One region of the Janthinobacterium sp. SUN033 genome, then DNA from elsewhere that is predicted to be linked to it. Evidence: predicted binding sites of a transcription regulator. Region 1 holds the regulator's gene; the other holds the start of a gene.
What was found. The regulator sigma-54, encoded in region 1, starts transcription at its own class of promoters, with help from an activator protein. The targets are predictions, from matches to a motif close to TGGCANGNAANCTGCTTT.
Positions count from the first base shown of each region.

Region 1 (15,784 bases):
TGACGGCCGTGCCGCCCAATACGCCCGCTTCCCATAAGGGCAGCGGTGCTTCGACGGCGCGCGCCGGCGCCATGGTGGCGCAGAGGGTGGAGGCGGCCAGCAAGGTGCGTGCGATATTCATCGAGCAACTCCGCAAGGTTTGCCCGCCGGCAGCGATTCCAGGTCGGCAAAGGCGCCCAGTGCCCACGATTGATGAAACCCCAGTTCATTGCGCACGGCCAAGGCTTCCGTCGCCTTGCCCTCGCGTTCATACAGGTCGATCAGCGCCTTGTAGTCGAGGGCGCTCGATTGTTTGCTGCGTTTCGCCAGCGCGATGGCCTGGCGGAAATGAAATTCGGCCGCATCGTAGCGGCAGGCCCCGCTGGCGGCGCGTCCCGCCTGGTGGTGCAGCCGTGCTTGCCAAGCGAGATCGCCGTGGCCCAGTTCGACGTTCCCGACGGCGTCCGCGTAGTTGCGCATGGCTTGTGTCCAGTCCCCCTGGCTGGCCGCTTCACGCCCCCATTGTTCCTGTTGCGCCGCCGTGCGCAGTTCGATTTGCGTGGCGCAGGCATTGAGCGCCATCAAGACGAACGGCAGGAGGAGGCAAGACCGGATGGGCGGCAGTGTGGACATGGCGCCACTGTAGCGCAAGGGAAGGCGCGCACGTTTGCGCGATACACATGAATTCGGGATTTGCCCTGGCATGGATGACATATAATTTGCACACGACTTTGTTATTTTTGACAGTACACCTCACGGGAGCACCATGTTTTCACGCAAATTCCATTCTTGTGCACAGCTGATGCTGGCTACCATGCTGATGGGCTTTATCGCCGCTTCCCCCGCGCGCGCGCAGCAGGCGGCCGTCAAATTGCCGAATGTGGTGATCCTGGCCACGGGCGGCACCATCGCCGGCAGCGGCGCCGACAGCACCACCACCGTCGGCTACACCTCGGCCACCGTGGGTGTCGAGCGCCTGATCGCGGCCGTGCCGGAATTGAAAAAAGTGGCGAACGTGAAAGGCGAGCAAGTGTTCCAGATCGCCAGCGAAAGCATGGGCAATAGCCACTGGCTGGCCCTGGCCAAGCGCATCAACGTGCTGCTGGCCTCGAGCGATGTCGATGGCGTGGTCGTCACGCACGGCACCGACACCATCGAGGAAACGGCGTATTTCCTGAACCTGACCGTGAAGAGCCATAAACCGGTGGTGGTGGTGGGCGCCATGCGTCCGTCGACGGCCATCTCGGCTGACGGCCCCATCAATCTGTACAACGCCGTGATGCTGGCGGGCAGCAAGGAAGCCGTGGGCAAGGGCGTCTTGGTGGCCTTGAACGACCAGATCAACGCCGCGCGCGAAGTGACCAAAACCAACACCTCGACCACCGACACCTTCAAGTCGCCGGAACTGGGCATGCTCGGCTACATCCAGGGCAGCAAGGCTTTCTTCTACCGCCAGTCGACGCGCAAGCACACGCTGGAATCGGAATTTGATATCAGCAAGCTCGATGCCTTGCCGCAAGTGGACATCGTCTACGGCTACGCCAACATGAACCGCGTCGGCATGGACGCCTTCATCGCCGCCGGCGCCAAGGGCATCATCCACGCGGGCGTGGGCGACGGCAGCGTGGCCGCGCAAATGAAGCCGGCCCTGGTGGAAGCGCGCCAGAAGGGCGTGCTGATCGTGCGTTCGAGCCGCGTCGGCCAGGGCATTGTGGCGCGCAATGGCGAAGCCAACGACGATGAACTCGACAGTGTCGTATCCGACACCCTGAACCCGCAAAAAGCCCGCATCCTGCTGATGCTGGCCTTGACCAAAACCAATAGTACGCAAGAAATCCAGCGTATTTTCTACACGTATTGATCGCCGTCACGCCGGCCCGGCCACTGCGGCTGGGCTTGGCGGATTTACGCTTGCCCGCTTTGCTGCCATACTTCGTTTTTGAATAACTTCCTGGCTGAAGCAGCAACACTGTTCCTTCTCCCCTGTCCATGGCTATCCTGTCCGACATCATCCTGTATCCGATCAAATCGTGCGCCGGCATCCATTTGCGTGAGGCGGTCCTGACGCGCTCAGGGCTGATGAGCGAACACGTGTTCGACCGCGAATGGATGGTGGTGGACGAGCACGGCCGCTTCCTGACGCAGCGCGAACATCCGCGCATGGCGCTGATCGTGCCGTCCATCAAGGCCACCACCCTGGAATTGCGCGCGCCGGGCATGTTGCGGCTGGAAATCGAGCTGGGCTTGCCGCATCCGCAACTGGCGCCCATGCTGGACGTGCAAGTGTGGGACGATACCGTGCGCGCCTACGATTGCGACGACGTCACGGCCACCTGGTTTACCAACGCCATCGGCGTGCCGTGCCGCCTCGTGCGCTTTCACCCGGACGTGGTGCGCGCCACCAGCACGAAGTGGACGGATGGCGTGGCCGCCTCGACCATGTTTGCCGATGGCTATCCGGTGCTGATCGCCGGCAGCGCCTCGCTAGCCGACGTCAATGACAAGCTGCGCGCCGCCGGCCGCGAGGCCTTGCCGATGAACCGCTTCCGTCCCAACCTCGTCATCGGCGATATCGGCGCTTTCGAGGAAGACTACGCCGACTTCCTGCAATTCGGCGCGACCGTGTTAAAACCCGTCAAGCCGTGCTCGCGCTGCCCGATTCCGTCGGTGGACCAGGCCACGGGCGTGCCCGGACCGGACCCGCTCGACGTCATGCATGGCTACCGCGCCAAGCCCGAGCTTGACGGCGCCATCTGCTTCGGCATGAACGCCATCGTTACCGAAGGCGGCGATGAGCGTATCGTAGTGGGGCAGGACATCGGTTTCGAACTGGCATTTTAAGCATGGCGCCCGCACAGAAGGGTTTAAGGTTTCTATGAATCAAGCAATACCGCCGGACCCGCGCATTGCCAGCCTCGAAGCCGAAAACCAGGCCTTGCGGGCGCGCATGGCTTTCCTGTTGGAACAGGTCGAGCGCAACCACGACATCATGTGCCGCCACCAGGCGTTTGATCTGGAAATCGTCGGCGCGTCCACGTTTCCCGAACTGATCGGCACCATTTTCCGCACCTTGCCCGTGATTTCCGACCTCGACGGCGTCACTTTGAGCCTGCTCGACGAGGATGACGATATCGTGCTGGTGATGGAAAAGCTGGGCGTCGATTTCAGCGCCTTCCCGCAGTTGCTGTTCGTACATGCCGTGGCGGAGCTGGGCTTTGCCCCGTCGGCACCCGTGGCCGAGGGCGAAGCGGCCTTGCCGCCGCTGCCGCTGCTGGGCGCCTTTGATGCCGCCGTGCATGGCCCGCGTTTCCCTGGCATCGGTTCGCCCCTGCGCAGCGTGGCCCTGGTGCCCTTGCTGCGCAACAAGCGCCTGATCGGCAGCCTGAACCTGGCCAGCAGCGACGTGACGCGCTTTACGCCCGTGCTGGGCACGGATTTCATCAAGCACATGGCTTCCATCATCGCCATTTGCCTGGAAAACGTGATCAGCAATGAAATGCTGAAATACATCGGCTTGACCGATTCCTTGACGGGCGTCTACAACCGCCGTTATATCGACCGCCGGCTGCTGGAAGAAATCGCCCGCGCGCGGCGCCAGAATTATTGCATTTCATGCATGTATATCGATATCGACCATTTCAAGCTGGTCAATGACACCTATGGCCACCAGGGTGGCGATGAAGTGCTGCGCGAAGTGGCCACGCGCATCCGCACGGAATTGCGGCGCTCCGATGCGCTGGGCCGCTTCGGCGGCGAGGAATTCGTCGTGCTGCTGATCGACGCTGACCTCGACAGTGCGACATTCGTTGCCGAACGCATCCGCGCCAGCATCGCCGGCACCATGTTCGACTTGCCGGGCAGCGCGCAAGCGTGGGTCAGCGTCTCGATCGGCGTGGCCAGCCTGGAAGCGGACGCGGCGCTGCTGCCGATCGAAACGGTGGCGCAGCAACTGGTGGCGCACGCCGACCAGGCCCTGTACCAGGCCAAGGCTGATGGCCGCAACAAGGTCATCAGCTGGCAGGCACCGTCCGAATAGTTATTTTAATAGTAATGTTTCCGCTTTGGCCACGGCGTCGGCCGTGCCGCGCAGCACCACCACGTCGCCGCTGGCCAGCTGCGTCTCGGGGGTGACGTCGAGGCGGCCGCGGCCGCGGCGGATGGCCGTGACAAACGCGCCGCAGCCGGCCACGTCGATCGCACTCAAGGGCAAGTCCACACAGTGCGCGCCCTCGTTGACGGTGACCGTATGCAGGCGTTCCAGCTCGGCATCGTCGCCCGCGTCGCTGGAACCGTGGAAATAGCCGCGCAGCGAGGCATAGCGCTCCTCGCGCGCGGCCTGCACCCGGTGCACGACGCGGCGCAGGGGCACGCCCATCATGATCAGCGCGTGCGAAGCGAGCATCAGGCTGCCTTCCATCAATTCCGGCACCACTTCGGCCGCGCCCGCCTTCTTCAGCTGGTCGAGATCGGTATCGTCGTGGCTGCGCACGATGACGGGCAAGGTGGGCGCCATTTCGTTGAGTAAATGCAATAATTTCAGTGCCGAAGGCGTGTTGGCGTACGTGATCACCACGGCGCTGGCCCGGTAGATACCGGCCGCTACCAGGCTTTCGCGCCGGCCCGCGTCGCCGTACGACACGTGGGCGCCGGCCAGCTGCGCTTCCTGCACCCGTTCCGGGTCCAGGTCCAGCGCGTGGTATTCGATCTTTTCTTCCGCCAGCAGGGTTGCCAGGCTTTGCCCGCTGCGTCCGAAGCCGGCAATCAGCACGTGTTTCTGCGACGCCATGGTGCGCGTGGCGATCTTCGTCAGCGCCAAGGATTGCATCATCCAGTCGTTGGCCGCCAGTTTCATGACGATGGCGTCGGACTTGGCGATGAGGAAGGGCGCCACCAGCATCGACAGCACCATCGACGCCAGCACCACCTGCACGACGAACGGGTCCATCAGCTTGATGCCGCCGGCCAGGTTCAGCAGTACGAAGCCGAATTCGCCCGCCTGCGCCAGGCCCAGCCCCGTGCGCAAGGCAACGCCGTTGCTGGAGCCGAACAGCCGGGCCAGGCCCGCGATCAGGGCGAATTTCAGCAGCACGGGGCCGCACAGCAAGAGCAGCACGAGCCACCAGTTCTCAAACACCACGCGGATATTGAGCAGCATGCCGACGGTGATGAAGAATAGGCCCAGCAGCACATCGCGGAAGGGCTTGATATCCTCTTCCACCTGGTGCTTGAATTCCGTCTCGGAAATGAGCATGCCGGCAACAAAGGCCCCCAGGGCCAGCGACAATCCTGCCCGTTCCGTGATCCACGCCGCCCCCAGGGTAATCAGCAGCAGGTTGAGCATGAACAACTCTTGCGAGCGGCGCTTGGCGACGATGGTCAGCCAGCCGCGCACCATCTTCTGGCCGATGAACAGCAGCAAAATGAGCACGACGAGGGCCTTGCCGCCGGCCCAGGCCAGGGTTTCGGCCAGGTTGTCCGAATCGCGGGTGAGGGCGGGAATCAGGATCAGCAGGGGCACGACGGCCAAGTCCTGGAACAGCAGGATGCCGATGATCTTGCGGCCGTGTTCGCTTTCGAGTTCCAGCCGCTCCGTGAGCATTTTCGAGACGATGGCCGTCGACGACATGGCCAGCGCGCCGCCCAGGGCGAAGGCGGCTTGCCAGCTCAGGTGGATGTAGGCGGACAGGTAACGGGCGACAAACCAGCCGAAGACGACGGTGGCGATGATGGTGGTGACCACCTGCGCCATGCCGAGGCCGAAGACGATGCGCCGCATGGCGAGGAACTTGGGAAGAGAAAATTCGAGCCCGATGGAAAACATCAGGAAGACGACGCCGAACTCGGCCAAGGTGTGGCTGGCCTCGTTTTCCGCCGCCAGGCCCAGCGCGTGGGGGCCGATGACGATGCCGACGGCCAGGTAGCCCAGCATGGGCGGCAAATGCAACATTCTGAAAGCGACCACGCCCAGCACGGCGCTGCCGAGTAACATCAGGGTCAGTTCAAGCGAGGAAAACATGGGTTGCCCGGTACGGTCAATGGAAATCGTTGTTTGTTGTGACTGGCAAGTTTTTTGCTTTCCTAATTCGTTTATACTTTGGGCATGAGTGTAACCCATGAAAAAACAATGCTGAAAGCTTTTGATCGAATTGACATGCAAGCGACGACCGAGCGCGCTGTCGCGCTGGCCCGCACCACCTTGCAGATCGAGTCCGACGCCATCGTTGCGCTGCATGCGCGCCTGGCCACGGACGACAGCGTCGGCCGCGCCGTGGCGATGTTGCTGCAATGTAAGGGACGAGTCGTCGTCTCCGGCATCGGCAAGTCCGGCCATATTGCGCGCAAGATTGCCGCCACCCTCGCTTCCACCGGCACGCCGGCCCTGTTCGTGCATCCGGCCGAAGCGGCCCATGGCGACCTGGGCATGGTCACCTCGGACGATGCTTTTATTGCCATATCGTACTCCGGCGAATCATCGGAACTGATGGCCATCATGCCCGTCGTCAAGCGCATGGGCGGCGTGCTGATTTCCATGACGGGCAAGCCCAATTCGAGCCTGGCCCAGCTGGCCGACGTGCACCTGGATATTTCTGTTGAGAAAGAAGCCTGTCCGCTGAACCTGGCGCCGACTGCCAGCACCACCGTCACCCTGGCCCTGGGCGACGCGATCGCCGTGGCCTTGCTCGACTTGCGCGGCTTCAAGGAAGAAGATTTCGCCCGCTCGCATCCGGGCGGCGCCCTGGGCCGCCGTTTGCTCACGCACGTGCATGACGTCATGCGCAGCGGCGAACGCGTACCCAAGGTGCCCGTGGACGCTTCCTTGCTGCAGGCGCTGGAGGAAATGACGAAGAAAGGCATGGGCATGACGGCCGTCGTCGACGCGGACAACCGCCCCGTGGGCGTGTTTACGGATGGCGATCTGCGCCGCATGTTCGAGCGCGTGCAGGATTTCACGCAAGTGGCGATCCGCGACGTCATGCATGCGCAGCCGCGCAGCATCGCGCCCGAACGCCTGGCCGTCGACGCCGTGGCCGTGATGGAGCAGTTCCGCATCAACCAGATGCTGGTCGTCGATGCCGACGGCAAGCTGGTGGGCGCGCTGCATATCCATGATCTGACGCAAGCGAAGGTGATCTGATGGACAGCGTGGCGGACAACCTGGCGCGGGCGGCCAAGGTCAAACTGATGATCTTTGACGTCGATGGCGTGCTCACCGACGGCAGTCTGCATTTCGGCCCGGACGGCGAGATGATGAAAACGTTTAATGTGTATGATGGCCTGGGCATCAAGCTGCTGCAGGAATCGGGCGTGCAGACGGCCATCATCAGCGCGCGCCGCTCGGCCATCACGGCGCGCCGCGCGCAAGACCTGGGCATTACCCATGTGCACCAGGGCGGCCACGACAAGCTGACGCCGTTTCGCGAATTGCTGGCGCTGACGGGCTTGACGGAAGAGCAATGCGGCTATATCGGCGACGACGTCATCGACGCGCCCATCCTGAAACGCGTGGGCTTTGCCGTCAGCGTGCCGGGCGGGCGTCCGGAGGCGCAGGGCCTGGCGCACCATGTGACGCAGGCCGGCGGCGGCCGCGGCGCGGTGCGCGAGATCTGCGAATTCCTGCTGCGCGCCCAGGACAACTATGCGCGCGTCATGGCGCCGTTCCTGGAGTGAGGCGCGCCGCCTCGCCAGTGACCTTTGAAAGAGTGAAGCCCTATGCGTAAGCCAGGAGGCGCCCATCGCTGGCGCATGATTTTTACCGTGCTGGGCGCGGTCGTCGTCGCGCTGGGCAGCTTTTGGCTGCTCGAGGTGATGAACAAGAATGGCCAGGACATCACGGCCAGCAAGCATCTGGATGAACCCGACTATTTCATCACCAATTTCAGCATGGTGCGCATGGACTTGACGGGCAAGCCCAGCTATATCGTGTCGGGCACCAAGCTCACGCATTATCCGCTGGACGATTCGTCCGATATCGACCAGCCCTTCGTGCGCAAGCTCACGCCAGGCATGCCGCCGATGAACATGAATGCGGAACAGGCGCATATCGACCAGGACAATACCCGGCTGCAACTGCACCGCAAGGTCGTGATCGACCGCGTGGCCAGTCCGAAGGCGCAGAACCTGACGGTCAAGACGGAAGCGCTGACGGTGTTCCCGGACGAGGAAAGAATGGAAACGGACGTGCCTGTCGATATCCTGACGGGCGCCTCGCGCATCAATGGCATCGGCATGAAGGCGAATAACGCCACCGGCGTGGTGGAAGTGCAGAATGCGCTGCGCATGGTCCTCCCGCCGAAACCGCGCCCGGCCGCGGCGGCAAAATGACAGAATGAAACAAGGAAACCATACTATGAAGAACATCTTGCTGTTGACCGTATTTTCGCTGGCCATCATGGGCGTGGCGCATGCCGAGAAGGCCGATTCCGAGAAGGAAGCCGTCATCACGGCACGCAGCGGCCACGTCGATGACGTCAAGCAGGTGCGCACCCTGACGGGCGACGTCGTGCTGGTCAAGGGGACCCTGACCATGAAGGCGGGCCGGGCCCTGATCACGGAAGACCCGCAAGGCTACCAGTTCATCACCTTCTGGGCCGATCCCGGCAAGCTTGCGACCTTCCGCCAGAAGCGCGATGGCGCGGGCGACCTGTGGGTCGAAGGCGAAGCGGAGCGCGTGGAATACGACAACAAGACGGAAGTGGTGAAACTGTTTTCCAGAGCCAAGCTGACGCGCCTGGAAGGCGCGAAAGTCACCGATGTGGCCAATGGCGCTTTCATCTCGTATGACAGCCGCAAGGAAGAATTTGCGATGGAAAATTCCAACAGCGGCACCAGCACCGCCGATGGCGGCAGCGTGCGCATGGTGATCCAGCCGAAGACCAAGGCGCCGGCAGCGGAGAAAGCGCCGGCCACGCCCGCGCCAGGAAAGAAATAATGGAAAATACACGTTGCGGCAGCACCCTGATCGTTCGCGGGCTGCAAAAAACCTATGGCAAGCGGCAAGTCGTGCATGATGTTTCGCTGCAAGTCGAATGCGGCGAAGTGGTGGGCTTGCTGGGCCCGAACGGCGCCGGCAAGACCACCTCGTTCTACATGATCGTCGGCCTGGTGCCGTCCGATGGCGGCAGCATCGATATCAGCGGCGTGGATATCTCCAGCCTGCCGATCCACCGCCGCGCGCAGATGGGCCTGTCCTACCTGCCGCAGGAAGCGTCCGTCTTCCGCAAGCTGACGGTGGAAGACAATATCCGCGCCGTGCTGGAAATCCAGACCGTCGAAGGCCGTCCGCTGACGAAGGCCGAGATCGAGGAGCGGCTGGATAAATTGCTGGCCGACTTGCAGATTGAAAAGCTGCGCGAGAACCAGGCGCTGTCCCTGTCCGGTGGCGAACGCCGCCGCGTGGAAATCGCCCGCGCGCTGGCCACCGATCCCCGTTTCGTGCTGCTCGACGAGCCGTTCGCCGGCGTCGATCCGATCGCCGTGATCGAGATCCAGCGCATCGTGCGTTTCTTGAAGGAGCGCAATATCGGCGTGCTGATTACCGATCATAATGTGCGTGAGACGCTGGGTATTTGCGACCGCGCCTACATCATCAACCAGGGCTCGGTGCTGGCGTCGGGACGCCCCGACGACATCATTGCGAACGAGTCGGTACGCCGGGTCTATCTGGGCGAACACTTCCGCATGTAAGCCAATGAAACAATCATTGCAGCTGCGCACTTCGCAGCACCTGGCACTGACGCCGCAGTTGCAGCAATCGATACGCCTGTTGCAATTGTCTACCCTGGAATTGCACCAGGAACTCGAGCAATTGCTGACGGACAATCCCTTGCTCGAACGCCTCGACGATCCGCTCGACCGCTCGCTGCGCCTGCTGTCCGACGGGGCCTTGAGCTCCACGGCCGCACCGGCCGAAGCGCCGCCCCAGCCACCAGGCCAGGAGGCGCCCGCAGCGCCGGCCGAAGCGGAAGCGTTTGACGGCGAGGGGGGCGACAGCCCGGCCGCCGCGGATGGCGGCGACAGCGACTGGAGTGAGGCGAGCCGGGGCAAGGCGCCCGACGACGAAGATTCGCGTCCGCAATTGGAGGCCCATCACTGCACTCTGCGCGAACACCTGATGGAGCAGATGCGCGTGACGGTGCTCGAATTGCGCGACCGCGCGCTGGTCGAGCTGATCATCGACGCGCTCGACGACAATGGCTACCTGGAAGAGTCGCTCGACGACATCCTGGCGCGCCTGCCGGAAGAGCTGGAAATCGACGCCGACGAGATGCGCACGGCCTTGTCGCTGCTGCAAAGTTTCGATCCGCCGGGCGTGGGCGCGCGCAACGCGTCCGAATGCCTGGCTCTGCAAATCAAGCGCTTGCCGCACATCGCCATGGTGACGCGGCGCATGGCCCTCGTGATCGTGGAAAAGCACCTGGCCTGGTTTGCCCAGCGCGATTTCAACAAGCTGAAAAAAGCCCTCGATTGCGACGATGAAGACTTGCGCGAAGCGCAGACGGTGATTCGCCAGTGCAATCCGCATCCGGGCGCCGTGTTCGCCTCGGACGTGTCCGATTACGTGGTGCCCGACGTCGTCGTCAAGCGCGCGCGCAATGGCTGGCAAGTCACCCTGAACAACGACGTCATGCCGCGCCTGCGCGTCAACGCCATGTACGCCAACTTGCTCAAGCAGGGCAAGGGGGAGGGCGCCATGGGCGCACAGTTGCAGGAAGCCAAGTGGCTGATCAAGAATATGCGCCAGCGCTTCGACACGATCCTGCGCGTGGCGCAGGCGATAGTAGAAAGACAAAAGAACTTTTTCTCGCATGGGGCCGTTGCCATGCGCCCCCTTGTGCTCCGTGAAATAGCTGATACACTGGGTTTACACGAGAGTACTATCTCGCGGGTAACAACTCAAAAGTACATGCTGACCCCGCACGGCATGTTCGAGTTGAAATATTTCTTTGGTAGCCACGTCGCCACCGAAGCGGGGGGCGAAGCGTCATCGACGGCGATACGGGCATTGATCGTGCAACTGACAGGAGCAGAAGACCCTAAAAATCCTTTATCCGACAGTAAGATTGCGGACATGCTGGGGGAACAAGGCATGGTGATTGCGCGACGTACTGTTGCCAAATACCGGGAAGCATTAAAAATTCCGCCAGTGAGCCTGCGTAAGTGTTTGTAAGTTTTTTTCGGTTCCTCTGCGGGCCGGATAGGATGGACCGCACGAACCCGATCATCTTTAGGAGTGTGTATGAATCTCACCATCAGCGGACATCATCTCGAAGTGACACCAGCCATCCGTGAATACGTACAAACGAAGCTGGAGCGCGTGAAACGTCATTTCGATCAAGTCATCGATATCGCCGTGATTCTGACCGTGGATAACCTCAAAGAGAAAGAAAAACGTCAAAAGGCTGAAGTCAACCTGCGTTTGAGCGGCAAGACTGTCTATGTGGAAAGCTTGGCGCACGACCTGTACGCCGCGATCGATACCCTGATCGACAAGCTCGATAGGCAAGTGATGAAATACAAAACCAAAGTGCAAGGGCACGGTAAAGAGGCGATCAAGCATCTGCCAGACAACTCCGAGGAAGAAGCCGTCGTCGCCGTCTAAGGCCACCCGCTTCCAGCAGTTGTGATCAACTAAGGGCGCACATTGCGCCCTTTTTTGCGCCCAGCGGAACGCAATGTTCCCCGCGCAGGCATTAGAATATTCGCACTTTCACTTCTTTCCTGCCTGCCATGAGCGACTTCGTCCAGACTTCCATCCGCAACCGCACCGGGCACATCGTGCTTGACCGTCCGAAAGCCTTGAATTCCCTGTCGCTGGAGATGGTGCGCGCCCTGAGCGCGGCCCTGCTGGCCTGGCGCGACGATCCGCAGGTGGACGCCGTCGTGATCCGCTCCAGCAGCGACAAGGCCCTGTGCGCCGGCGGCGACATCCGTTTCTTTTACGATGCGGGTCTGGCCACGCCGCAAGGCGGCAGCGCCCTGCTGGAAGATTTCTTCACGGAAGAATATGCTTTAAATCATTTAATTCATTTCTACCCGAAACCGTATATCGCCGTGATGGATGGCGTGGTGATGGGCGGCGGCATGGGCGTGGCGCAAGCCGGGCCAGGCAACCGCTTGCGCATCGTGACGGGCCGCACGCGCATGGCCATGCCGGAAGTCAATATCGGCCTGTTTCCGGACGTGGGCGGCAGTTATTTCCTGTCCCGCCTGGCCGGCCAGCTGGGCCTGTACCTGGGCTTGACGGGCTTGACGATCAACGCGGCCGACGCCCTGTACACGGGCCTGGCCGATGTCTACCTGCCCGAAGCGCAGATGGGGGCGCTGCTGGACCTGTTTCAATCGACGCCGGGCGAGGCCTTGCCTGTGGCCATCAAGGCGCTGGCGGCGCCATTCCAGGCCGAGGCGGGGGTATCTCCCCTGGCCACGGCGCGCGCGGCGCTGGACCGCCATTTCAGCGCCGGCTCCGTGGCGGCCATCATGGCTTCGCTGGCGCAGGACGACGGCGCGTTCGCCACCAAGGCGCTGGCGGCCATGCGCCTGCGTTCGCCCTTGATGATGTCGGTGACCCTGGAATTGCTGCAGCGGGGCGCCCACCTGGGCGTGGCCGATTGCCTGCGCCTGGAGCGCACAGTCGTGCGCCACAATTTCGAACATGGCGAAGTGCTCGAGGGCGTGCGCGCGCTGGTGGTCGACAAGGACAATGCGCCCCGCTGGAACCCCGCCAGCCTGGACGAAGTCGACGCGGCCATGGTGGCGCGCTTCTTTGCCCCCGTCTGGCCGGCCGCGGCGCATCCGCTGCGCCACCTCGATTAATTAGCTGCGCTCGCGGTGGCGTAGAACGACGCGCTCGTTGGGGCCGAAATATTGCGCCAGCCGCTCCGCCATGTACACGGAGCGGTGCTGGCCGCCCGTGCAGCCGAGGGCCACCGTCAGGTAGCTGCGGTTGTCGGACTTGAATGACGGTAACCATTTCTCGATGAAGGCGCGGATGTCGGCCAGCAGTTCCAGCGCGCTCGGCTGCGCGTCGAGGAAGGCGATCACGGGCGCGTCGCGTCCGTCGAGGGGGCGCAAGGCCAGGTCGTAATAGGGATTCGGCAAGGCCCGCACGTCGAAGACGAAATCGGCGTCCAGCGGCACGCCCAGCTTGAAGGCGAACGATTCGAAGAACAGGGTCAGCGGCGCGCGTTCGGAGGCGACGATATCCTTGATCCAGGCACGCAGCTTGTTGGCGCTCAGTTCCGACGTGTCGATCACATGGCCCAGCTGTTCGATGGTCGACAGGCGTTCGCGCTCTTCCGAAATGCACTCGATCAGGGTGCGGCGGCTGGCCGGATTCTGGTTCGGACGCAATTCGTGCGACAGCGGATGGCTGCGCCGCGTTTCCGAGAAGCGCGCCACCAGCGAATGCGTGGTGGCTGTCAGGAACATGACCTTGACGTCGTGCCCCTGGTCGCGCAGCAGGGCCACATTGTGCGGCAGGCTGGTCAGCGATTCGGCGCTGCGCGCATCGACGGCGACGGCCAGTTGCGGTGTACCTTCGTCGAGCAGGGTCTGCACCAGGCTGGGCAGCAAGGCCGGTGGCAGGTTGTCGACACAATAGTAACCGGTATCTTCCAGCACATTGAGCGCGACGGATTTACCGGAGCCGGATATTCCGGTGATAAGGACGATATGCATAACCCGATCATACAATAAAGACCGGCGCTCCGCTCCCAAGGCAACTATCTTTACAAATTATTGCAATTTGGACTGTAGTATTGGTTAAACAAAAGAGGGCGTGCTTCTTGCAACGCTAGTCGCCACTCATGGTAAGTCGTTGGTGAAGCAGGGAATTCACGCAGCACTGCTGCGTGCCTGCGCAACGGTTCGCCCTTGCAAGGGTGAACTCCACTGCAGACTAGTCGCCACTCATTGCTAATCTCTGCCGTTCCATGAACTCCTGCAAGGTATCGATGCCGCGCAGTTGCAAAATCGTATTGCGCACGGCCGCTTCCAGCAGCACGGCGATGTTGCGGCCGGCGGCGACGGGGATGACCACCTTGCGTACGGGCAAGCCCAGCACGTCTTCCGTGGGGAACAGGAATGGCAGGCGCTCGACTTCTTCTTCCAGCGCGTTGCGGCGCACGAGGTGCACGATCAGCTTCAGGCGCATCTTGCGGCGCACGGCCGTTTCGCCAAAGATGGCCTTGATATCGAGCAAGCCCAGTCCCCGCACTTCCAGCAGGTTTTGCAGCAGGGGCGGGCAGCGGCCTTCGATCATGTTGGGCGCGATGCGCGAAAATTCGACGGCGTCGTCGGCCACCAGGCCATGGCTGCGCGAGATCAATTCCAGTCCCAGTTCGCTCTTGCCCAGGCCCGAATCGCCCGTGATCAGCACGCCCACGCCCAGCACGTCCATGAACACGCCATGCATGATGATGCGCTGCGCCAGTTTTTTCGACAGGTAGACGCGCAGGAAGTCGATCACTTGCGCGGCCGGCAGCGGGGTGGAGAACAGGGGGATGTTTTGCTCGTCGCAGATGGCGAGGATGTCGGGTGGCGTTTCCAGCCCTTGCGCGATGATCAGCGCGGGCGGACCGCCGGCGATCAGTTCGCCGATCACGTGGGTGCGCGTGTTGACCTTCAGACGCTGGTAGTAATTGATTTCTTGGTGGCCGAAGACCTGGATGCGGCCCGGATGGATCAGGTTCAAGTGGCCCACCTGGTCGGCGGCCGAGGAGACGTCGCCCGAGATCAGGCGCTCGCCGCCGGGGAAGCCGGCGAACCAGCCCAGTTGCAGACTTTCACGATTATCGTCGTACAGGCGTTGTATCGTCAGCGGCGTTTGCAACATGGCAGTCTTCTTCAGGAGTGGAGGAATACCTGAAGTTTAACCTGCCGCTTGCAGACTGGGTTGCCAATTGACGATGCGCGAATGCACGGATTTCGGTTCCGGATCCGTGGCCAATGCCGTGCGGAAGGCGTCGTCGGAAAACATTTCGGCGATTTCCGACAGGATTTCCAGATGTTGCTGGGTGACATGATCTGGAATCAGCAGGAAAAACAGCAGATTGACGGGCTTGCCATCGGGCGATTCGAATGGAATCGGCTCGGCCAGGCGCACGAAGGCGCCCAGGGGCGCTTTCAAGGTTTTGCTGCCCTTGACTCTGCCATGCGGCACGGCCACGCCATGACCCAGGCCGGTCGAGCCCAGGCGTTCGCGGGCAAACAGATTGTCCGAGACGGTAGAGCGGGCGATGCCGTAATTGTTTTCGAAGATCAGGCCGGCTTGCTCGAAGGCGCGCTTTTTACTGGAGACTTCCAGGTCCAGCAGGACGTTCTCGAGGGATAATATTTTGCTAAGATTAGTCATGACACTCAATGAAATGGTGCAATGCGCAGAGGGCTTGCGAGCCGAATTATAGGCCTGTTTCGGCGGCCTGTAACGCCAATTCTCAACAGTATACGCCCGCTGCGGGCGCAGTGGGCGCTACAGCCCACATGGTCATCATTTTAGCAAAAAAATAACATCGGCGTGTATCGGCTATTTCTTGATTAAAAACACGCGGTGCGCCGGTTTTTCCGCCGCCGAATGCCGATTTTCCGATTTTTCAGCGTCTTTGACATGCTCTGCGGCACTACTGCAACGTTGTTTTAAAACACAGCCAACATTCCTGTTGGCATGGTTGCGGGGTGTTGTTTGGCGTTACTGGCGCGCATTGCGCAGATTGCCCGGCATCGCCCCGGTGCTGAAGTTGCTGCGCCAGGGATTGATGTCGAGGCCGCCACGGCGCGTGTAGCGCGCATACACGGACAGTTTTTGCGG
Region 1 is NZ_JAPQNV010000004.1:189,962-205,745, reverse strand. Features, by position in the region: gene OX460_RS18030 (MipA/OmpV family protein) at 1-121, opposite strand, end outside; gene OX460_RS18025 (hypothetical protein) at 118-612, opposite strand; gene OX460_RS18020 (type II asparaginase) at 746-1,840, shown strand; gene OX460_RS18015 (MOSC N-terminal beta barrel domain-containing protein) at 1,969-2,820, shown strand; gene OX460_RS18010 (DUF484 family protein) at 2,855-4,015, shown strand; gene OX460_RS18005 (monovalent cation:proton antiporter family protein) at 4,016-5,995, opposite strand; gene OX460_RS18000 (KpsF/GutQ family sugar-phosphate isomerase) at 6,104-7,114, shown strand; gene OX460_RS17995 (HAD hydrolase family protein) at 7,114-7,647, shown strand; gene lptC (LPS export ABC transporter periplasmic protein LptC) at 7,690-8,301, shown strand; gene lptA (lipopolysaccharide transport periplasmic protein LptA) at 8,327-8,908, shown strand; gene lptB (LPS export ABC transporter ATP-binding protein) at 8,908-9,663, shown strand; gene OX460_RS17975 (RNA polymerase factor sigma-54) at 9,668-11,146, shown strand; gene raiA (ribosome-associated translation inhibitor RaiA) at 11,216-11,578, shown strand; gene OX460_RS17965 (enoyl-CoA hydratase/isomerase family protein) at 11,707-12,792, shown strand; gene rapZ (RNase adapter RapZ) at 12,793-13,656, opposite strand; gene hprK (HPr(Ser) kinase/phosphatase) at 13,877-14,812, opposite strand; gene OX460_RS17950 (PTS sugar transporter subunit IIA) at 14,849-15,331, opposite strand; gene queF (NADPH-dependent 7-cyano-7-deazaguanine reductase QueF) at 15,665-15,784, opposite strand, start outside.

Region 2 (15,784 bases), on a different contig from region 1:
GGCGTGCTGCGCCAGGTCGCCGCCAAGGTGGGCAAGGCGCCCGCCAAGCCCGCGCTGCTGGCGCAGGACGACGCCGAGCCCGAATCGATGGCGGCCTTCATCTTCGTCGACGTCTTCAGCCTGATCGGCCGCGCGCTGCTGCAATCGGCCATCGATGCCTTCGACAATTACAGCTATGCGCTGCAGCCGGGCGACAGCATCGCCGGCATCGTCGCCGCCTTCAACCGGGCCGGCAACGCCATCGACGCGGACGACGTGTCGCTGCCGAATGCCGCGTATCCGCTGAACGGCGCGCTGCCGCTGCAGGTCGGCGGCCTGTCCGCCGTGATCCAGGCCGGCGATACGCTGGCGGCCATCGCCGCCCGCTACACGGATCCGGCCGGCGCCGGCGGGCGCTGGCACACCACCGCCGCCCAGCTCATCGGCGCGAATGCCGAACCGCGCGCGCTGCGCACGGGCGTGACGCTGGTCTTCGACTTCGGCGCCGGCGCCGTCAGCCACGTCACCGCGCCCGGCGACAGCTTCGGCGCCATCGCCGCCGCGCTGGGCGTGCCGCTGGCCACCCTGGCGCAGCAGGCATCGCTGTATGCGCGCGCCGACCTGCTGCTGCCGACGGCCATCCTCGCCGTGCCGCCGCTGGCCTATACTTCCGCCGCCGGCGATACCCTGGCCGGCATCGCCAGCCGCTTCGCCGCCACGACGGCCGCGCTGGGGCGCGACAATGCCGGCGTCGCCAATCTGTTCGCCGCGGCCCCGGGCCGGCTGGCCATCGCCCACCTCGATGCCTTGCCGCTGGAGCAGCTGTGGAGCGGCGTGCAGGCGAGCGGCGCCGTGGCCCAGGCCGCAGGCCAGGTCGCGCGCTTCATCACCTACGGCTTGCGCCTGCCGGTGGCGGCGGGCCTGAGCCTGTCGCCATCCTTCCTGTATAGCAAGACGCAGACCGACTACGCGCTGTACCAGCTGACGGGCCAGCAATTCCCCACGCCCGCCAGCGCCGCCGGCGGCTACCGCATCGGCCTGGGACGCAATGCCGTTTCGCATGGCGTCGCCCTCGATTTCATCACCTTCGCCGGCGCGCCCGGCACCAGCCTGCCCATCGACCTGGGCGCCGCGTACGGCTTGCTGTCGGGCGTGCTGGCGTATGCGCAGGCGGGCCACTTCGTGCCGTCGCCTGCGCTGCACATCCTGCCGCTGGCCTCCTTGCAGCCGCGGCAGTTCCCTGCGGCAGGCTATGCCGCCTGGATCACCGCCGACCTGGCGCGCCTGACGGCCGTGACGTCCGGCGCCGCGCCAGGTGCGCGCGCCGCCGCCAGCCAGGCCGCGCCCGCGCCGTATCTGTGGCAATTGCCCGACGCCATGCTGGCCAGCATCACCCAGCGCCAGGATACGCTGCAAACGCTGTACCCCCAGGCGCCATACGCGGACATACTGGCCCTGATGCCCGCCTATCGTCCCCGCATCGGCAACACGCCGCCCAACAGCAGCAGCACGGTGTTCCAGGACTTGAGCGGCTATGCCTATGCCACGCGCGTGGACTTCCAGATCACGCGCATGCCGGCCGCCACCGTGGCCACCAACGACGCCAGCGGCACCGCGCTGGCCAGCGCCGCCACCCTGGCCCACGTATACGAGCTGGTGGGACCGTCGGCCGCCGATGCCCAGCGCCTGGAATACTTGCTGAGCGGCATGGCCGCCGTGGGCGAAACCCTGGTGGCCGGCCTGTTCCTGCTGTATAGCGAAGGCGGAAGCGACCAGGTGGCGCTGACGGGCCAGGCCGATGCCGACTACCTGTGCTTCCTGACGCAAACCAATCTGTCCACGGAAAGCCATCCGCCGGCCAGCCGCATGCTGCTGGACGCGGCGGGGACGGTCTTGCCGCGCGGCATAGCCAACAGCCCCTCGCAATTCATCAAGCTGCTGTGGGAGCAATCGGTGGTGCGCGGCGGCGGCTACTATCTGTATTTCGAGGACATGGTGTCGGGCGCCGGCTTGCCCCCATCCGTCTTCGATGCCACGGGCACGGCCACGCTGACCCTGGTGGTGCCGCTGGCGCGCCAGGCGGCGGGCGCCGCCGACACCGTGCCGAACTTCGTCAACGCCCTGCTGACGACGCAAGCGATCGATCCGCAGCAAGACGTGCTGGTGTTCGAATCGCTGAGCAAGCCGGCCAAGAGCCAGCCTTTGGCCCTGGCCGCCACAACCACATTGACCGCCGTGGCCGCCACGTACGGCATGGGCGTGGGACAGCTGGCCCGGCAAAACGCCGTGCGGCCGCTGCGCGCCGGCGCCAGCGTGCCCGTGGCCGGCATCCTGCACCAGCTGAACCAGCAAGACATGGCCGCGCCCGCGCAAGCGCTGGAGCAGCTGGCTGCGTACTACTCGGCCGGCGCCACCCCGCTGAGCGCGGCGCAGATTGCCGCCTACAATCCCGGCGTGACGGTGGCGCTGGGCGCGACCATGCGCATTCCGCCGCTCGTCTACCGCGTGCCCACCGCCTCTGGCGGTCCCGGCAATACCTTCGCCGCCCTGGCCGCCTACTACGGCTTGTCGGTGGACGCCCTGGCCTTGGGCGCAGCCGACACCGAAGGCCTGTATGCCGAAGGCGCCGTGCTCGACGTCGACAGCCTGGCCCTCGATGCGCAAGCGACCTTGGCGCCGGGCAACCTGTCGTTCCAGCTCAAGCGCACCAACGACGGCGTGCCCGTGCTGCCGCCCAATCCCACGCCGCAGCAACAGCAGCAATATGCGCAGGCGACCCTGTCCGCGCTGTACAACACGCTGTCGGCCGGCCTGGGCCGCAACCCGTTTTTCCTGCCCAGTCCCTACAGTCTGCCCTTCGGACCGCAGGACCATGCGAACGACAGCGATGGCGGCGACGATAGCGACGATGGCGAAACCCACCGCCGGCGCTATGCGGCCGCGGCGCTGGCCGATTACGACTACCGCCAGGCGCTGGGCTACCTGGGCAACAACAGCCAGGGACGGCCGTTCGCCACGCTCAATGCGGCGCCGGCCAATCCGCCGGCCGGCCTGCCGCTCGCCGCCGACAATCCCTACCTGGGCGTGGGCGGCCATGCGTCGCTGGCCCTGCGCTGGCAAGACCTGTTCGGCAACACCACCGTCACGCCGTTCGAGGCGCCGCCGGCCGGCTACACGGGTGCGCTGGACCAGGCCCCCGCCCCGCTGCGCTACACGGATCGCCTGCTGGGCCTGTCCGCCTGGCCGAAAGTCCAGGCCAGCTACCTGTATGGCACGGATGGGGGCGGCGCGCCCGCGCTGCTGCTGACCTTGCGCATGGATGGCCTGGCCTACGCCACGCCAGCCGACGCGGCGCAAGACTTGCCTTTCTATCAACGTCTTTACTTCCAGCTGCACCAGGACTATACGGGCCTGGGCGTGCCCGGACTGAGCGGCAATGCGGTGAGCATTTCCCTCAGCAACTCGCTCTTGGCCACGCCGCTGCAGCCGCTGGACGAGGCCCGGTCGCGGCAGGTGCGCGACTTCGCCGCCGCCTGCGCCATCTACTTGCAAGCCCTGGCCAACGGCGGCAGTGCCACGGCGCCCGCCGCCACGCTGTCGGTGCCGGTGCCGCTGGCGCAACTGGCCAGCGCCAACCGCATCGCGCTCGACGTGGCGCTGGTGCTGACGCGCCAGGCCATCCTGCTCGATCCCGCGCTGGCGGCCCTGCCGGACGGCGCCAGCGTGGTCAGCGCCGTGCTGCCGCAGGCCGACACGAACGGCGGCGCGTCCAGCTTCACCACGTTTGCCAAGGCGCTCGAAGCGTGCCTGAAGACACCGCAATGGTCGATGCGCGCGGGCGCGGGGCTGACGCGCGTGGGCAGCGCCGGACAGCAGACGCAGCAGTTGTTCGCCGTGCGTTTCAGCGACACGCCCGGCCAGGGCATCCATTTCCGCCTGGGCCAGCAAGCCAGCTACTACGCGCCGTTGCCCGTCGCCAATTCGCTGGAAAGCCGCACGGTCAGCATCGACGCCTATCCGACCAATACGCCGCATGCGCTGACGCTCAATAGCGTCGACCTGAACCTGTGGCTGCAAAGCTGTCTCGACGCCATCGACAAGTTCCTCTCGGCCACCTATGCGCCGCCCGCCTACATCCTCGATCGCCTCAACGGCGTCGCCGATCCGCTGCAGAGCGGCCAGCTGGGCCTCGTACTCAAGGCGAAACAGACGCTGGCCGACGTCATCAGCGCCACGGTCAGCCCCGTGCTCAGCAGCAGCGCCGCGGACGAAGCCACGCGCGTCAGCGCGGCCGCCACCATGCGGCAGCAGTTGCTGACCACCCTGGGGCCGGCCTTTGCCGCCGGCGCCGTGGTGGTGTACGGCGTGGACCAGGTCACGGGCGCGGACGACGAAGACGAGGGCGCGCCGCCAGCGCTGTACGGCCAGCCCGCCGGCGCAGGCACAGCCGACGGCGCGGCCGGCGACGGCAACCAGAACTACACCTTGTTCCCGACCCGGCTGCCTTTGCTAGGCACGGCCGCGCAGGACCAGAGCCGGCTGTCATTCAACTTCATCTCGAAGAACGTCGAAGGCCAGGCCTATGTGCCGCTGGACTTGCGCTATCAGATCACGCACATGGAATTCGACCAGCGCCCCGTGCCCGGCATCGAAAACTACCTGCAAAGCCAGTGGCTGCTGTTCATCACCGGTCCGTTCGAGGTACCGCTGGGCAATGGCACGCAATATATCCCCGTGCTGAACCGCGCCCTGCCCGTGCCGCCCACGGTCAACCGGCAGACCGCCACCGCGTCCGCCGCGCCGCAGGGCGGCCGCATGCGCCTGGCCGCCGGTGGCTTGCAACCGGCCCAGCTGGCCCAGTGGGATTACGGCTTCAGTTATACCTACCGCCAGGCGGCGCAGGATGCCGTGCACGTCAGCGTCGTGCTCAACGTGCCGTCGCAGGTTGCCAGGCTGTCCGCGGCGACCGGTCCCGACCTGTTCACGGCGCTGGCCGCCTTCGTCAGCAACTATCCGCTGATCTCGGCTGACCTCGACGCCTTCCTCGCGCCCCTCGACGGCAAGCAGGACACGCCCGATAGTGTCGCCAAGGCAACACTGGCCACCACCACCTTCCAGCAGCTGGTGACCCAGGTGGCAACCAGCTATGGCCAGCATTTCGGCACGGCGCGGCTGGCGGCGGCGCAAGGCGAGACCAGCGTGGCCGTGGAATTCGACGCGCGCCTGGAAGACCATGGCGGCGACGCCTGGTATGCGCTGCTCAATGTTACCGTCGGCGGCGCACCCGCCACCTACGACCCGCTGTCCGGCACCCTGAGCAACGGTATCGTCAGCGTGCCCGTGCCCGTGCTCGACATCGATGCGCAGCAGTACCGGGCCACGCCGGCCACGCCCACGCCGCCCGATGCGCTGCTGGCCTACCGCTACGCGGCCATCGCCGCCGACGCGCCCGACCTGTCGTTTGCCGCCGCGCTGGCCAATACCGGCCGCGAGGTGCGCATGCCGGGGCTGAACGTGATGGTGTACAAGAACGCCCAGGCTTCGCTGTACGTGCAGCGCAACCGCTACCTGTGCCCGCCCAGCCAGACGCAGGTGTCGACCATGCACGCCTTCCTGTACCAGACGCCGGTCGTCAAGTTCAGCGACCCCATCCTGCCACGCCTGAGCTGGCAAGGTTATGATTTGCGGCAAGTCGCACCGGTGGGCGGCAGCGACGTGGCGGCCTATATGCGAGGCTTCTTCAACGCCCTCTTCACGGGCGCCTCGGGCAGCGTGCGCATCGCCATGGATGGCAGCTATTCCTACAGCGTGATGCCGGCCGTGGCGGGCTTTCCCCGCACTTCGCTGCCGGTCAGCCTGCTGCCGGCCGTGCTCGCGCCCATCGATGCGGCCCAGCCTCCCGCCGCGCCCATGGCCCTGGTGGCCCAGGTGCAGCAATGGTATGACACGCAGCAGCCGACGACGGATGGCGGCGCCGCCATGGATTTCCGCCTGAACTTCTTTACGGACGGCGCGCCCGAGCAACTGTTGCTGTCGCTCGAAGACGTGCGCTGGGTGGTGCGGCCCTGACGCGGCGGCGCAGCGTCAAGGCACGGGCGTGAGCAGCGGCAAGCCGGCAAAGTGGGCTTGCAGATTATCCAGCACCAGCTGGCCCATGGCGTGCCGCGTTTCCACGGTCAGGCTGCCCACGTGCGGCGTGAGCACCACGTTCGGCAAGGCGCGCAAGGCGGCTGGTACGCGCGGTTCGTCCGCGAACACGTCGAGGCCGGCCGCGCCCAGGCGGCCATCCTGCAAGGCGGCGATCAGCGCATCTTCGTCGATCAGCGCGCCACGGGCGATATTGATCAGCGTGCCTTGCGGGCCGAGCGCGTCGAGCACGCTGCGCTCGACGATCTTGCGCGTGGCCGGCGTGCCCGGCGCACAGACGATCAGATAGTCGCTTTCCTGCGCCAGGGCCAGCAAGGATGCGGCGCGCGGCGCGCTCGCGCCGGCAATGGCGCGCGGCTGGAAGTAGCGCACCTTGACGCCAAACGCGGCCAGGCGCAGGGCGATAGCTTGCCCGATCTGGCCGAAACCGAAGATGCCGGCCGTCTTGCCGCGCAGGCTGGATGCGGGGACGATGGCCTCGCGGCGTTCCCAGCCGCCGTCGCGCACGAAACGGTCGAGCGCCACGATATGCCGCGCGCTGGCCAGCAGCAAGGCCAGCGCCACGTCGGCCACGTCATCGGTCAGCACGTTCGGCGTGGTGGTGACGACGATGCCCCGTTCGCGCGCCACGTCCAGCGCCACGCCGTCGAGGCCCACGCCATTGACGGCGACGATTTCCAGCTTCGGCAACAAGGCCATGTCGGCGGCGTTCAAGCCCAGCGCGCCCGTCGTGACGACCCCGCGGATGACCGGCGCCCGTTCGGCCAGCCAGGCGTGGCGCTCGTCCGCCGGCACTTGCCAGGCGTGATGGCAGGTGTAGTGCTGTTCCAGCTGCGCGTTGACGGCGGCCGAAGGGCTGGGAGCGAGGATGAGGAGTTCGGGGTGCATGGGCGTCCAAGTTGGTGTCGACAGGATTAGCAGACGCAACTTAGCATATTTGGGAACCGGCCGGGGCTGAGCGCCCCGTATGCCGTGAAAACCGTGTACTGCGCGGAAACTTTAGCCCGGGCAAGGCACGCGTTTGACCTTGCCGCCCGTCCTGGCCGGGTCGGCGCCCGAGCCCGGGTTCTCGGCCATGCCAAAGCACGTGGCGCCGCCGGCGCTGACGACGCGCGTGGCGGGCCGGCCGTCGGCCGTCAGGTAGTCCTCCACGCGGATGACGGGGCCGCCGCGCCAGGCGGAGGCGACCAGTTTCTGGAAGCTGCTTTCGCTTTTGAGGTCGGCAGCGGCCAGCCACGGCTGGTCTTGCCTGCGTTCGCCGCGCAGGGCCTTGTCGGCGGCGCCCGCCGCCAGCCGGGCGCGCGTGAGCAAGTCGGCCGTGGCAGGCGCCGTGGCTGGCGCGGCGGGAAATTCCTCGGCCGGTACGGTGATCGCTTCGGCCGCCACGGGCGGCGGCGCGAAGAAGACGGGCGGCGCGGCGGGCGGCGCGACAGCCCGCGTGCGCGGCGCAGGAGCCGGCATGGGCATCGGCAAGGCCATCGGCGGCGTCTGCGGCAGCGCACGGGGCGGCAGCAAGGTCATGAATGCCACTTCCGTGTATTGCTTGAGTTGCCGCGCCGGCAAGAGCAGGAAATACAGGCCCAGCACGTGCATGGCCAGGATCAGCGCGACGGCCGCGCCTTTCAGGCTCAAGCCGTCCCGTATGCGCATGCGCATGGAAGCGGACGGTAAGTGGTGAAGCAATGGCATGCGGTGTCCTGTGGGCGCGGGGCGCGATGGCATATTCTAGCGAAACTTGAATATGCACATTAATAAATCCACAAGGTATCGCCTGGCGCGCCTTTTTCCGCCAGATTCCAGCACCCTGGCTTGCCCGGTGTTGTACGAATGGCGACTTTTTTGCCCGCCTTCTCACACTTTCCCACGCGCTGCGCCACGCTGGAATATAATGATAATCATTCTCATTAATATCCAGATAACTCCATGCGCAGCTTCCACCTCGTCCCTACCCCGTTCGCCCTGGCCGCCTTGCTGCTGGCCAGCGCCGCCGCCCACGCCCAAGCCACCACCACCGCGCCGGCCGGCGACGCGCAAACCATGCCCACGGTAGTCGTCAATGCCTCGGCCGATGCGTCGGCGGAAGGGTTGTCGAAGGCGTATGCGGGTGGCCAGGTGGCGCGCGGCGGGCGCATGGGCATCCTCGGTGCCGTGGACATGATGGATTCGCCATTCGGCAGCACCAGTTACACGCAGCAATTCATTGCCGATCAGCAAGCGCGCAGCGTGGGCGACCTGCTGCAGAGCGATCCGGCCGTGCGCATGTCGCGCGGCTATGGCAATTTCCAGGAAGTGTATGTGATCCGCGGCTTCGCCCTCGATTCCGACGATGTGGCGTACAACGGCCTGTACGGCGTGCTGCCCCGTCAATATGTCTCGCCGGAATTGCTCGAGCGCGTGGAAGTGTTCCGTGGCGCCAGCGCCTTCCTGAATGGCGCGGCGCCGGGCGGCAGCGGCATCGGCGGCGCCATCAACCTGATGCCCAAGCGCGCCGGCAATGCGCCGCTGACGGAATTGACGGTGGGCGTGGAATCGGGCGGCCACGCCTATGCAGCCATCGACGTGGCGCGCCGCTTTGGCGAGCGCCAGGAATTCGGCGTGCGCGTCAACGCCGCCAAGCGCCAGGGCGAGACCGGCATCCAGCGCGAAGACCACGACGTGGGCATGTTCTCGGTCGGCCTCGACTACCGCGGCAGCGGCTACCGCCTGTCGGCCGACGCCGGTTACCAGAATTTCGACCTGACATCGCCGCGCCCGTCCGTCGGCATTGGCAGCGTGGCCGTGCTGCCCTCCGCACCCGATGCGTCGAAGAACTTTGCCCAGCCGTGGAGCTATTCCAAGGAACACGATGTGTTCGGCACGGCGCGCGCCGAAGTGGACCTGGCCAAGGATGTCGTGGCCTGGGCCGCATTTGGTTCCCGCTCGACCAAGGAAGCCAACAGCCTGGCCGAGCCGACGTTGATTTCGATCAATGGCGACGCCACGGTGTCGCGCTTCGACAATGCGCGCAAGCAAGAAATCCGCACGGGCGAACTGGGCATTCGCGGCAAGCTCGTTACGGGCGCCGTCAAGCACACCCTGGTGGCCAGCTGGTCCGGGCACTGGAATGAAGCGAAGAACGCATTTGCGATCGGCGACAAGTTTGCCACCAACATTTACGCCCCGGTCAACGTGACGGCGCCGCCGGCGCCCTACACGGGCGGCATCATGAGCGACCCGCGCATCACCCAGAAAACCATCCTCAACAGCTACGCCCTGGCCGACACCATGGCCTTCCTCGACGACAAGCTGCTGCTGACCGTGGGCTTGCGCCGCCAGCAGATCAAGGATGCCGGTTACGACTACAACACCTCGGCGCCGCAAGGCAAGGCCTATGACGAAAGCGCCACGACGCCCGTGGCCGGCATCGTCTTCAAGGCCGGCAAGGACGTGTCGCTGTACGCCAACTACATCGAGGCGCTGGTCAAGGGACCGGCGGCCACGGGAACGTATCTGGAAAACGGCCAGCAGGTCAATGTCGAGAACATGGGCGAGGTGTTTGCGCCGTATAAATCGAAGCAAAAGGAAATCGGCGTCAAGTATGACGGAGGCAAGCTGGGCATGAGCGCGGCCCTGTTCACGACAAGCAAGCCTTTGCTGGCCGTGCTCGGCAAGCGGGCCGAACTTGATGGCGAGCAACGCAACCGCGGCCTGGAATTGTCGATTTTCGGCACGCCGATGCAGGGCGTGCGCCTGCTGGGCGGCTTGACCTGGCTCGATGCAAAGCTCAGCAATACCGGCGTGGCCGCCAACAATGGCAAGAAACCCATCGGCGCACCGGAAACGCAGATGAGCGTGGGCGGCGAATGGGACGTGCCCGGCGCGCCAGGCCTGACCCTGAACGCCCGCACCATCTACACCTCGACGCAATATGCGGACCTGGCCAACACCCGGCAACTGCCATCGTGGACCCGCCTCGACATCGGCGCGCGCTACCTGACGCAAGTGGCGGGCCGTGACGTGACCTTGCGCGCCCGCGTGGACAACGTGACGGACCGCAATTACTGGTCGTCAGCCGTGTCGTCCTTCAATATCGGCTCGCTGGTGCTGGCCGCGCCGCGCACCGTGGTCGTGTCGGCCAGCGTGGCGTTTTAAAGACCGCGCGCCTGCCGCACGATGAAAAGCTGCCTTCGGGCAGCTTTTTTTCATGTGTGCGCCTGTGCCGCAAGGCGCGCTTCGGCGACAATGCCGACATGAAACGACTCCCTGCCCTGCTGCTGTTGCTTTGCCTGTCCCTGCCGGCCGCTGCCCAAAAACAAGCCGCCTGCCCGTACGCCGCCTGGAAAAGCGGCTTCAAGGGCGATGCGCTGGCGCAAGCCACGTGTTTGCTGCGTCCCGTCAAACTGTATGCGCGCCTGGGCGACAGCGCGCCGCTGCCGGACTTCCTGGCCGCCCGCATCGGCCAGCGCGCGGGTATCGCGCCGGCCCGCCTGCGCGCCTGGCTGGCGGAACAGGGCATCGCCGAGGCGGACGTGGGCGGCGCCGTCGACGCGCCCCTGTCGCGCGCCGTGGGCCGGCTGGCTGCGCCGATGGCGCGCTATTTCGTCATCCACGACACCAGCTACCCGAATTTCTTGTTAGAAACCATTCCCGACCACATCAACGACGCCAGCTGGGATTTCAACGACTTCAGCTTGCGCAATCCGGCGCTGGGCGGCGGTCCGAAGGGCCATGTCTACGTGAACCGCCTGGGCGGCTCCTTGCAGGTGCGCGATTTCGGCACGGCCAGCTATGCCAGCAAGCTGGAAAAGGACAAGCCTTCGCTGACGGGCCTGTTCCTGCACGTGGAACTGGTGCAGCCGCGCAACTCCGTACCCGGCGGCGGCAAGGGCAACGATGGCCTGGCGCCCGATCCCGGCTTTACGCCGGCCCAATACGACCGCCTGGCCCTGCTGTATATCGCCGCCAGCGTGCGCAAGGGAACGTGGCTGATTCCCGCCTTCCACGCCGTGCTCGATACAGGGTTTGCGAATGGTCATGATGACCCACAGAACTTTTCGCTGACCGAGTGGTCAGCCTCGCTTTCCCGCCTGTATGCGGCCGTGAGCCAGGCCGAGACTGGACAATAAAGCGTTTCCCCGCCGGCTGATTAGGCGCATACTATTGCAAGCATAGTCACTGCGGTCAGGGAGGCCAGGTGAGCATCAGCACAGATCATCACGCGGGTCGCCAGGCCGGCGCGCACCAGCCATTGCAGCGTGCGCAGCGCATCTTCGCCATGCGCGACGCCGTCCTCGAGGCCTGGGAACAGCGCGTGCGCGCCAGCGTGCGCGGCGCAGACCAGCTGCTCACGCCCATACTCATCAATACCTTGCCGGCCTTTTTCGACAACCTGGCCGAAGCCCTCACCCCCGGCCACCCGCGCGACAACGCCGCCAGCAACAGCAACGTGCCCGCCGTGCATGGCAACGAACGGGCGCGCATGACCAATTACGGCCCGGAACAGGTGATCCAGGAATACCAGATCTTCCGCGACTGCTTCGCCGCCACTGCGCATGAGTCCGGCATTACCCTGCGCAGCAAGGATTGGCAAGTGATCAACAAGTCGATCGACGTGGGCATCCGCGAATCGATACGCGAATTTACCAGCATGCATGAAAGCTTCCGGCGCCGCGTCGCGGCCGGCCTGTCGCACGACATGCGCAATCCCCTGGCCGTCATCAGCACCAGCGCCCAGCTGTTGTTCAGGCCAGCCGACCCGGAGCGGGTGGTATTGCTGGCGCACAAGATTGTCGAGCACAGCAAGCGGCTCGACAGCATGATCGAGGAATTGCTCGATGGCCTCAGCTACCACCAGGGCCAGCAGTTGCCGCTGGTGCTGAGCCAATTCGACGTGCTGCCGCTGGTACACGCCGTGGCCGGCCAGGTCAACTTGCAGCGGCCGGACAAATGCCGGGTCAGCGGGCAAGCCGTCACCGGCTGGTGGTGCGAGAACTCGCTGCGGCGCGCGCTGGAAAACCTGCTCGGCAATGCCCTCAAGTATGGCGACGACACGCCCATCAGCGTGCACGTGGAAGCGGTCCACGAACGCCTGATGGTCACCGTCCACAATGGCGGCCAGGCCATCGCGCCGGAACAGGCTGCGCGCATCTTCGACTACTTGCGCCGCGAAAACGACAACCCCGCGCCAGGCTGGGGCATCGGCCTGCCCTTCGTGCAAAGCGTGGCGGAAAGCCACGGCGGCAGCATCGCCGTCGACAGCGCGTCCGAAACGGGCACCAGCTTCATCTTCGACGTGCCCGTCGATTGCCGCCCCTTCGTCCCGTCCGCCGACGTCCCCAAGAGTGGCGCCTAGCGCACCGAATTGGTGCAAGGAATGGCGCGACGCCACAAAAGTGGTCATCTTTACACCTGTTCACGCCCGCCCCGTTGGCACGCTTCCTGCTGAGCTATACCCAGACACGGCTCAAGGGAAATCACAACATGGCAAATTTTTTCAATGAAATGACTGCAAATGAAGTGGGTACGGACAGCAAGGTACGTGAACACTATCGTGAATTCAGCAATTGGCTGGAACAGCAATCGCCCGAGACCATCGCCCGCAAGCGGGCCGAAGCCGACCTCACGTTCCGCCGGGTCGGCATCACGTTCGCCGTGTATGGCGACGATGCCGGCACGGAACGCCTGATTCCGTTCGACACCATCCCCCGCATCATCCCCGCCGCCGAATGGGCGCAGATGCAGACGGGCCTGGTGCAGCGCGTGCAAGCCTTGAACATGTTCATCCATGATATTTATCATGAACAAAACATCATCAGGGCGGGCATCATTCCCGCCGAGCAAATCTACAAGAATGCCCAGTACCGACCGGAAATGCAGGGTATATCCGTCGCTTCCGACATCTACGCCCACATCGCGGGCGTCGACATCGTGCGCGCCGGCCAGGGCGAATTCTATGTACTGGAAGACAATTTGCGCGTGCCCTCCGGCGTGTCCTACATGCTGGAAGACCGCAAGATGATGATGCGGCTGTTCCCGGAACTGTTCGCCCGCAACCGTATCGCCCCCGTCGACCATTACCCGGACATGCTGCTCGACAACCTGCGTTCCGTCGCGCCCATGGGCGTGGACGACCCGACCGTCGTCGTCATGACACCCGGCATGTACAACTCCGCCTACTTCGAACATGCGTTCCTGGCCCAGCAAATGGGCGTGGAACTGGTCGAAGGCAAGGATCTGTTTGTCAACGACAACTCGGTGTACATGCGCACGACGCGCGGGCCGAAGAGGGTCGACGTCATCTACCGCCGCGTGGACGACGATTTCCTCGACCCGCTGGCTTTCCGTTCCGACTCGTCGCTGGGCGTGCCGGGCCTGCTCTCCGTGTACCGCGCGGGCCGCGTGACCCTGGCGAACGCCATCGGCACGGGCGTGGCCGACGACAAGTCGATCTATCCGTTCGTGCCCGACATGATCAAGTTTTATTTGTCGCAGGAACCGATCCTCAACAACGTACCGACGTACCAGTGCCGCAAACCGGCCGATTTATCCTACGTGCTGGCGAATTTGCCGACACTGGTCGTCAAGGAAGTGCATGGCGCGGGCGGCTACGGCATGCTGGTGGGGCCGGCGTCCAGCCTGGCGCAGATCGAGGATTTCCGCCAGCGCCTGCTGGCCAATCCGGGCGGCTACATTGCCCAGCCGACACTTGCCCTGTCCGCCTGCCCCACGTATGTCGAGGCCGGCATTGCGCCGCGCCACATCGATTTGCGGCCGTTCGTGCTGTCCGGCAAGACAATTTCCATGGTGCCGGGCGGCCTGACCCGCGTGGCGCTCGGTGAAGGCTCGCTGGTGGTCAATTCCTCGCAAGGGGGCGGCACCAAGGATACCTGGGTATTGGAAGCCACATCCGCTTTTGCAGGAGAGAAAACATGCTGAGCCGCACCGCCGATCATTTGTTCTGGATGGCCCGCTACACGGAGCGGGCGGAAAACACGGCGCGCATGCTGGACGTCAACATGCAGACGTCGATGCTGCCGCAATCGGAGCAGGACGCGGAGCAAGGCTGGCGCGCCACCCTGGGCATTTCCGAGCTGCAAAGCGCCTACGACCACAAATATGGCCGCTTCCACACGCGCGACGTGCTCGATTTCATGGTGCGCGACCCGAACAACCCGTCTTCCATCCTGGCCTGCCTGACGGGCGCGCGCGAAAACGCCCGCGCCGTGCGGGGCACCCTGACGACGGAAGTGTGGGAAATCCAGAACGCCACCTGGCTCGACATGCAAAAGCGCCTGAAGAGCAATCTGCTGGAAACGGACCCCAGCCAGTTCTTCGAATGGGTGAAATACCGCTCGCATTTGTCGCGCGGCGTGACCCTGGGCACCATGCTCAAGGATGAAGCCATCCACTTCATCCGCCTGGGTACCTTCCTGGAGCGGGCCGACAACACGGCGCGCATCCTCGACGTGAAGTTCCACGGCGCGCGCGACACGTCGAAAGACATCACCCAGCGCGATTTCTACTACTGGGCGGCCCTGCTGCGCTCCGTTTCCGGCTTCGAGATCTACCGCAAGGTCTACCGCGACGTGATCACCCCGGCACGGGTGGCGGAATTGCTGATGCTGCGCGGCGACATGCCCAGGTCGCTCTTGGCCTGCATGGATGACGTGGTGGAAAACCTGAAACATATCCGCAACGACGTGTCCGCCGATACGGAGCGTTTCGCCGGCAAATTGCATGCGGAACTGAAATTCGGCCATATCGACGACATCATGAAGGCGGGCCTGCACCATACATTGACGGAATTTCTGGAAAACATCTATGACCTGGGCAACCGGGTCAGCCGCGACTTCCTCGTTCCCTTGGCGGCCTGATGCAGCTCACCATCCGCCACGAAACCCATTACGCCTATAGTGCGCCGCTGGCCTACACCATCCAGCAGTTGCACCTGACGCCGCGTATCGAGCCGCAGCAGCGCGCCCTGTCCTGGCATATTTCCACGCCGGGCCGGTGCCACGCCTACACGGATGCCTACGGCAATCTGTCGCACATGCTGACGATTAACGGCAGCCATCAGTCGCTGAGCCTGGTGGCGCACGGCGTGGTGGAAACCATCTACCCGCACAAGGGACGGCTGAACCTGGTCGACACCCTGTCGCCGCTATTGTTTACCATGCCGACGCCGCTGACCCAGGCCAACCCGGCCATCCTCGAACTGACGGCCGCCAGCCTGCCGGACCGGCGCGTGACGGCCGGCACGGGCCATCTGCTGCGCCTGGCCGAGCACATCGTCGGCAAGGTCGCGTATGAAAGCGGCGCCACCATGGTCACCACCACGGCCGGCGACGCCCTGGCCCTGGGGCGCGGCGTGTGCCAGGACCACGCCCATCTGTTCCTGGCGTGCTGCCACGCCTGGGGCATCCCGGCCCGTTACGTGTCCGGCTATATCGATCCGGGCACGACGGGCCACGCGGCCAGCCATGCCTGGGTCGACGCCTGGGCGGAAGACACGGATTTCGCGGGCTGGGTCAGCATCGACGTCACGCATGCGCGGCTGATGACGGATGCGTATTGCCGCCTGGCCATCGGACGCGACTACGATTCGGCCGCGCCCGTGCGGGGCGTGCGCCAGGGTGGCGGCACGGAAACATTACGAGTCGATGTGCAGATCGTGCCCGTG
Region 2 is NZ_JAPQNV010000001.1:1,165,972-1,181,755, forward strand. Features, by position in the region: gene OX460_RS05475 (LysM peptidoglycan-binding domain-containing protein) at 1-6,048, shown strand, start outside; gene OX460_RS05480 (2-hydroxyacid dehydrogenase) at 6,064-7,014, opposite strand; gene OX460_RS05485 (hypothetical protein) at 7,126-7,815, opposite strand; gene OX460_RS05490 (TonB-dependent receptor) at 8,050-10,257, shown strand; gene OX460_RS05495 (hypothetical protein) at 10,356-11,231, shown strand; gene OX460_RS05500 (HAMP domain-containing sensor histidine kinase) at 11,300-12,457, shown strand; gene OX460_RS05505 (circularly permuted type 2 ATP-grasp protein) at 12,586-14,040, shown strand; gene OX460_RS05510 (alpha-E domain-containing protein) at 14,034-14,978, shown strand; gene OX460_RS05515 (transglutaminase family protein) at 14,978-15,784, shown strand, end outside.
Region 2: OX460_RS05505 (circularly permuted type 2 ATP-grasp protein) is a predicted target of sigma-54. The motif match lies at 12,533-12,550, and genes of this name have one in related genera.